DNA from 2 places in the Streptomyces sp. NPDC002619 genome. Region 1 is predicted to be linked to the other one. Evidence: riboswitches for the same ligand, from Rfam matches in the RefSeq annotation. Region 1 holds a riboswitch; the other holds the start of a gene.

Evidence for each region. A riboswitch is a leader RNA that binds a small molecule or an ion and turns the genes downstream of it on or off. The one in region 1 is predicted to bind cyclic di-AMP.
Region 2: it holds a riboswitch for cyclic di-AMP, as region 1 does, so the genes downstream of both, ACFYXB_RS10250 (C40 family peptidase) here and ACFYXB_RS30255 (M23 family metallopeptidase) in region 1, are expected to answer to the same signal.

What each region holds. Positions count from the first base shown of each region.
Region 1 is NZ_JBIAQV010000024.1:96,790-100,186, forward strand. Features, by position in the region: tRNA gene ACFYXB_RS30245 (tRNA-Met) at 53-126, shown strand; gene ACFYXB_RS30250 (PP2C family protein-serine/threonine phosphatase) at 308-1,489, shown strand; cyclic di-AMP (ydaO/yuaA leader) riboswitch at 1,733-1,892, shown strand; gene ACFYXB_RS30255 (M23 family metallopeptidase) at 1,900-2,946, shown strand; gene ACFYXB_RS30260 (aldo/keto reductase) at 3,074-3,397, shown strand, end outside.
Region 2 is NZ_JBIAQV010000004.1:198,923-202,319, reverse strand. Features, by position in the region: gene ACFYXB_RS10260 (helix-turn-helix transcriptional regulator) at 1-588, opposite strand, end outside; gene ACFYXB_RS10255 (ATP-binding protein) at 811-1,269, shown strand; gene ACFYXB_RS10250 (C40 family peptidase) at 1,343-1,822, opposite strand; cyclic di-AMP (ydaO/yuaA leader) riboswitch at 1,825-2,019, opposite strand; gene ACFYXB_RS10245 (hypothetical protein) at 2,399-2,698, opposite strand; gene ACFYXB_RS10240 (ATP-dependent Clp protease proteolytic subunit) at 2,706-3,341, opposite strand.

The DNA.
Region 1 (3,397 bases):
ATTAAACCCGTGCGCTCGGGGTCCTTCGCATGGCGTACACTGGTTTCAACGACGCGGGGTGGAGCAGCTCGGTAGCTCGCTGGGCTCATAACCCAGAGGTCGCAGGTTCAAATCCTGTCCCCGCTACTGAAGGCTCAGGGCCGGAATCCAGAAATTGGATTCCGGCCCTGAGTGTTTTGCCACGGCATTTCCCGCGGCTTCCGTGTTTCCCGTCACACCCGCTCATCCGGTCGGCCCACAGCGCTCGCCGCCCGCATCCGCCCCGGCAAACCTGGACGGACGTATGCCGAGACGCGGGAGACGAGCAGTGCGCTCTGGTGAGGTGGACGAGGGGCCGTACGCCAGGGCCGGCGGGCGGCTGCCCGGCGATCCCGTGCCCGGCACGGGCCTGCGCGGCGTCCACGAGGAGCGCGTGGAGCGGCGGACCTCGCTGGCGCGGTCGCTCGTGCGGATACTGCCCGCGCTGCTGGTCGTCGGCGGAATCCTGTACGGCGTCCTCACCCCGATGGAATTCACCGCCGCCCCGTTCTTCACGGCCGCCCCGCTCGTCGCCGCCCCCCTCACCTCGCTCCGCGCCACCGTCGTCACCGGGGTGGCGGCCGCCGCCGGCACCCTCGCGGTGCATGCCGGGTTCAGCTCCCAGACGAGTGCCGGGTCCGTCACCGAGGACGTCACCGTGGCGACGGTCGCCCTGCTGGCCGTCGGCATCAACCGCGTCGTCCGCCTCGGTGACAAGCGGCTGGCCTCCGCCCGCGAGATCGCCGAGGCCGCCCAGCGCGCCGTACTGCCCGAACCCGCCGAGCACATCGGTGGGTTCGAGATCGCGGCGCGGTACGAGGCGGCGCAGGCGGGCGCGTTCATCGGCGGTGACCTGTACGCGGTGCAGGACAGCCCGCACGGCGTGCGGATCATCGTCGGGGACGTACGCGGGAAGGGCATGGGAGCCGTGGCGGCCGTCGCGGTCGTGATCGGGGCCTTCCGGGAGGCCGCAGAGCAGGAGGCCACGCTGGAGGCGGTGGCGCAGCGGCTGGAGCGGGCGCTGACTCGGGAAGATACGCGCCGCGAAGGGATCGACACCTATGAGGGGTTCACGACGGCCGTCCTCGTCGAGATCCCGCACGGCGACGAAGCGGTCCGGTTCCTCAACCGGGGGCATCCGCCGCCCCTGCTCCTGCATGCCGACGGCCGGCTGAAGGCGCTGCTCACCGGGGAGCGCGCGCTGCCGCTCGGCATGGGCGAGCTGGGTGTGTGGCCCGACCGTGCCGAGGAGACCGGCTTCCCGTGCGGGGCCACGCTGCTGCTGTACACCGACGGTCTGACCGAGGCCCGCGACGCGCACGGCTGGTTCTACGACCCCGAGCGGCGGCTGGCCGGGCGTACCTTCGACGATCCGTGCACGCTGCTCGGGGTGCTCGCCGAGGAGGTGCGGCGGCACTCGGGGGGCGGGATGACGGACGACATGGCGCTGCTGGCCGTACGGCGTCCTTGATCGTTGTCACGGGTGGTGATCGGGTAGAAGCCCTCCGATAACAACTGATACACCGTCAGGCTCTGTGAAATTCCCTGGCGGTGGTAGGGCGGCGGTCAACTCGCCCGATTTTCACCAGTCGTGGCCCGTAAGTCCGTACCGAAAACGTTAATGATCACGCGGAACGGCTTGGAATCTGCCCTCCGAGTCTATTAACGTTCGATAACGCAGCGCGGTCGTCCCAGCCGTCACAAGAGGCGGCTCCGTGCGCACGCGCCGAATCCCGCGAGGGAACCGGGGAACCACCACCTTGGGGTGAATCACGCGGATGCCGCCGTGAAGTCACGGCCGGTATACGCGCGTAGGAGACCTTCCTGCTCCGAACCCGTCAGCTAACCCGGTAGGCGAAGGAAGGAAAGGAGTACGCCCGAGTGGCGTCCAACCGGCCTGCTCCAGCAGCCCCGTTCGTACCGAGCCAGCGCAGCACCGAGACCTTCGGGTACGACGGTCCGCGCGCCGACGAGGGGCCCTGGGAGGAGTGGAACCCCACCGAGGAATCCATCCGCCCCCTGCGTGGCCGGCACCGCGTCGGCAAGCAGCGCGGTGGCGGACTCGCCCGCAGCTCCACGGTCCTCGGCGTCGGTGTCATAGCCGCCGTCGGTGCGGGCGGCATGGCCAGCGCCAACACCGGCAAGGCTCCGGTGTCCATCTCCATGCCCGACCTGCCCTCCGTCAGCTCCCTGCTGAGCGACGCGCCCTCCTCCGACGCGCCCAAGAGCTCCGGCTCCACCGCCGCCCTCAGCACTGTCGGCGTGACCCAGGCCGACACCGCCAAGGGCACCACCGACGCCGGTGAGGCCCTGCGCAACCGGATCATGGCCCAGGCCGAGCAGCAGCAGGGCCAGGTCGAGACCAAGGCCGCCGCCGCTGCCGTGGCCGCCGCCGACAAGCAGGTCGCGGAAGAGGCCGCCAAGGCGGAGCAGGCTGCCGCGGCGAAGGCCGCCGACGCCAAGGCCGCCGCGGAGGCAGCCGCCAAGAAGAAGGCCGAGGAGGAGCGCCTCGCCGCGCTGGCCAAGCAGTTCACGCTGCCGACCTCCTCGTACACGATCACCGGCACCTTCGGCCAGGCCGGCTCCATGTGGTCCTCCGGCTACCACACCGGCCTAGACTTCGCCGCCCCCACGGGCACCCTGATCAAGGCCATCCACACCGGCACGATCACCGAGGCGGGCTGGGCCGGCGCGTACGGCTACCGCACGATCCTCACCCTCGACGACGGCACCGAGCTGTGGTTCTGCCACCAGTCCTCGATCAACGTCAGCGTCGGCCAGAAGGTCAACACCGGCGACGTCATCGGCCGCGTCGGCGCCACCGGCAACGTCACCGGCCCGCACCTGCACCTCGAGGTCCACCCCGGCGGCCAGGCCACGGGCATCGACCCGATGCCGTGGCTGCGCGACAAGGGCCTCACCCCCTGACGCACCTTCCTGATCCCCGGCGGTCCTGACGACAACCCCCCGACGTCTGGGCCGCCGGTCAGGTGTTTACTGGATCTTTCCGGCGCCGGCGGAATCGGGCGCTCCGGTCCGTGCGTTGAATTGAAGCATGACTTCTCTGCGCAAACTCGGCTCCTCCGACCTCGAGGTCTTCCCGCTTGCCCTCGGCGGCAACGTCTTCGGCTGGACCGCCGACGAGACGACGTCCTTCGGCGTGCTCGACGCCTACACGGCCGCCGGCGGCAACTTCGTCGACACCGCCGACTCCTACTCGGCGTTCGCCCCCGGCAACAAGGGCGGCGAGTCCGAGACCGTCATCGGCAAGTGGATCAAGGCCCGCGGCAACCGCTCCGACGTCGTCATCGCGACCAAGGTCAGCCAGCACCCCGACTTCCCGGGCCTGTCCGCCGCCAACATCAAGGCCGCCGCCGAC
Region 2 (3,397 bases), on a different contig from region 1:
CAGCTGCCGCGCCATGACGTCCGGACCGCCGACATCCCTTCGCAACACCGCCTCGTCCAGTACGGCGCTCAGCTCCAGCGGCGGATTCGACCGCAGCACGTCCTGCCGGGCCAGCCGCACCTCCACCAGCGTGTCCAGCCGGTCGTCCGCAGCGCTGTCCGGCTCGCCCACGGCCGCCCGGGTCACCGCCCGCGCGTACTCAGGCGTCTGCAACAGCCCCGGTACCACCAGCGTCTCAAGCGTGCGCATCCCGCTGGCCTGCGACTCCAGGCTGATGAAGTCCCGGTAGGCGGGCGGCAGCACCCCGCGATAGGCGTGCCACCAGTGGTGACGGCCGTAGCCGTTCTCCGAGCCCGCCAACGCCAGCAGCAGCTCGCGCAGTTGACCGTCCGCCACACCATAGGCGTCCAGGAGTAACCGCACATCGGCCGCTTTCGCGCCGCTCGCACCCGTCTCGATACGGCTCACTTTCGACTGGTGCCACCCCACCATCCGGGCCGCCTCACCGCTCGTGAGACCCGCACCGGTGCGCAGGGAGCGCAGTTCGGCGCCCAGCTTCCGGCGGCGCACCGCGGGACCGTGCTGCATGCGCTACTCCTTACTCGGCATTACTCCTTACGTGCCGCCCAAATACGCTCTGCCGTCGCAGAGTTCACCGCTTTGAGCGACAGATATATGCATATCTTGGTGGATCGCCACCGTGACCGACGTGGTGATGGCAGTCTGACGACGAAGCACCAGTCCGGGACCGTACTCGAACCATCCGCTCCGTGTCGGACTGCGGTCCCGTGGGAAAGGGACAACGTCGCCATGGCAGACCATCTGGAAGCATCCGTAACTCTGCCGAGCGATCCCGCCTCGGTCTCCGCGGCCCGCTCCTACGTACTCGGCACCCTCGCGGAGTGGGGCCTGCCTGCGGACACGGAAGTCGCCGACACCATCCGGCTCATCGTCTCCGAACTCACCACCAACGCCGTACAGCACACCCTCGGTCAGTCACCCACCTTCACGGTGGACATGGTGCTCATCCGTGACGAACACCTCCGCATCGGCGTCACGGACAGTCATCCCCGCTTCCCCAAGAGACTGCCCGCCGCCGTCCAGCAGGACAATGGACGCGGCATGGTCATCATCCGCTGGCTCACCGCGGAATGCGGCGGCAAACTGCGCGTCCGTCCCACGCGCGAGGGCGGCAAGACCGTCTCCATCGAACTCCCCTGGACAGTCCCGGCCCAGCCCCTCACGACGGCGACCCAGCAGGAGCCGTGAGACTCTCCGGCTCCTGCTGGGTCGGTCGCCGAGGGCGGGGCCGCACGCCTGCGGCCGTCAGCCCTCGGGCAGTTCAGCTCACGCGGCCGTACCAGACGCTCCGCGTCCAGATCTTCTGCAGCCTCACCACGTCACCGGACTTCGGCGCGTGCCAGATCCTTCCCTTCCCGGCATAGATGCCGACGTGGTAGACGCTCGAGCCATAGTGGAAGAACACCAGGTCACCGGCCTTGCGGTTCCTGGCCGAGATATGACGCGTTCTGTTGTACTGCTGGGCGGCCGTCCGCGGCAGCCTCTTGCCCGCCTTCTTGAACGAGTAGAGCGTGAGCCCGGAACAGTCGAACCTGCGCGGCCCGGTGGCACCCCACTGGTACGGGGAGCCCTTCATCGAGGCCGCGATCCGGAGTGCCTTCGTCGCCGTCGCCCTCGTCGCGGCGGCGGCGTCCGTGGCCACGCCCGGAACCACGATCGAGCCGCCCATGGCGGCGATGGTGAGCGCCGAGGCCGTACCAGCCCGGACCATCAGCGACGGGACACGATTGAGCGCAGTCATGCGCAACCCTTCGTCAGCCGCCTGTGAAGGATGACCTGTCGGATTCGGACTGGCGAAGTAGCCCGGCCGCGTTGCCGCGGCTTCACCCCAAGGGCCGGTCGGAACGAACCTTCAGACGAACGAACGTCCGTTCCGGCGACCCGTCTTGCCTGGGTCCTCCACTCCTGCCGATCCACTGCCGTCGACCGGTCATCCGGGCGGCGGCAGGACTCGGCGTCCGCCCGGACCGCCCCGCCGCTGTGGCGGGGGCTTGTCGTCAGACAGGGATCCTCACTCACGCGTGTCCGAAAATCCCAAAGGAACCGGGGATTTGTGGTGTTACTCACCATTCGCCCGTTCGGGTCCACGGTGCCTTGTTCGCACCCTCGTCCAGGAGTTGACGAGCCCTCGGACCAGCGCGGGAGCACCTCGCCGAGCCCCTCGGCGGGCGCCCCGCGCATCCCGCGCGACGCCGAAAAAAAATGCTTTTCTACGCCGAACAGGGGTACGTCGTTTGGGTCGTTTCAACTCGGGCCGGGGTGTCCGGTCGTCGAGTGTGCGGCACCCCGGTCCCGGACGCCCGCGCCGGCCCATGCGTCAGGGCGGCGGCAAAGACACCCGCGCCGTGCGGCGCTCACCGTCCAGGACCCGCAATGCCCGTGCCAGCGTGGCCGCATGCAGCTCCGTCTCGCCCCGCTGATGCATCGTCGCCAGCGCGTCCTGCAGCTCCGCCGCCTTGCGCACCAGCGCCTGGGCCGCCCGCAGCCCGCGATACGTGTCCCCGTCCGACGCCGGATTGATCCGGCCCAGCAGGTCGACCACTTCCAGGTAACGGTCGATCAACTCGCCCTCGGCGCGGGTCAGGGCGGGCAGCGGCGGGAGTTCCGGTGGCAGCATCGGCCGCTCACCCCGCGTCGGGCGTGCGGCGGGAGGCCTTGCGGCTGGGGATGATGCCGTCCACCAGTCCATACGCCAGCGCGCCCGGGGCGTCCAGGATCAGATCCCGTTCGAGGTCCTCGTGGACCTGCTCCGCGCTACGACCGGTGTGCCGAACGAGCATTCCTTCCAGCAGCACCCGGACCCGACCCAACTCCTCCGCCTGGATGACGAGATCGCTCGGCTGCCCCTGCACCGGCTCGGGCAGCGACGGCTGCTGGACCACCATCCGTGCGCCCGGCAGCGCGAACCGCTTGCCCGGCGTACCGGCCGCGACCAGCAAGGCCGCCGACGAGCCGGCCTGCCCCAGGCAGATCGTCTCCACGTCGCAGCCGACGTAGCGCATCGTGTCGTAGATCGCCGCCATGGCGCTGAACGAGCCGCCGGGGGAGTTCACGTACAGCGAGATGTCCCGGTCCGGATCGTGGTGCTCGAGGTGCATGAACTGCGCCATCACGTCGTTGGCCGCCGTGTCGTCGATCGATGTGCCGAGGAAGACGATCCTCTCCTCCAGCAGCCTCGAGTACGGGTCGAGCGTCCGCTGGCCGGCGCTCGTGCGCTCGGTGAACTCCGGCAGGACATAGCGGGCGGACGGTCGGGTCATGGCATACCCCTCCTCGCGGCAGAGCCGTCTCCGGCAGAGAGCTCTCTGTAGAAAAT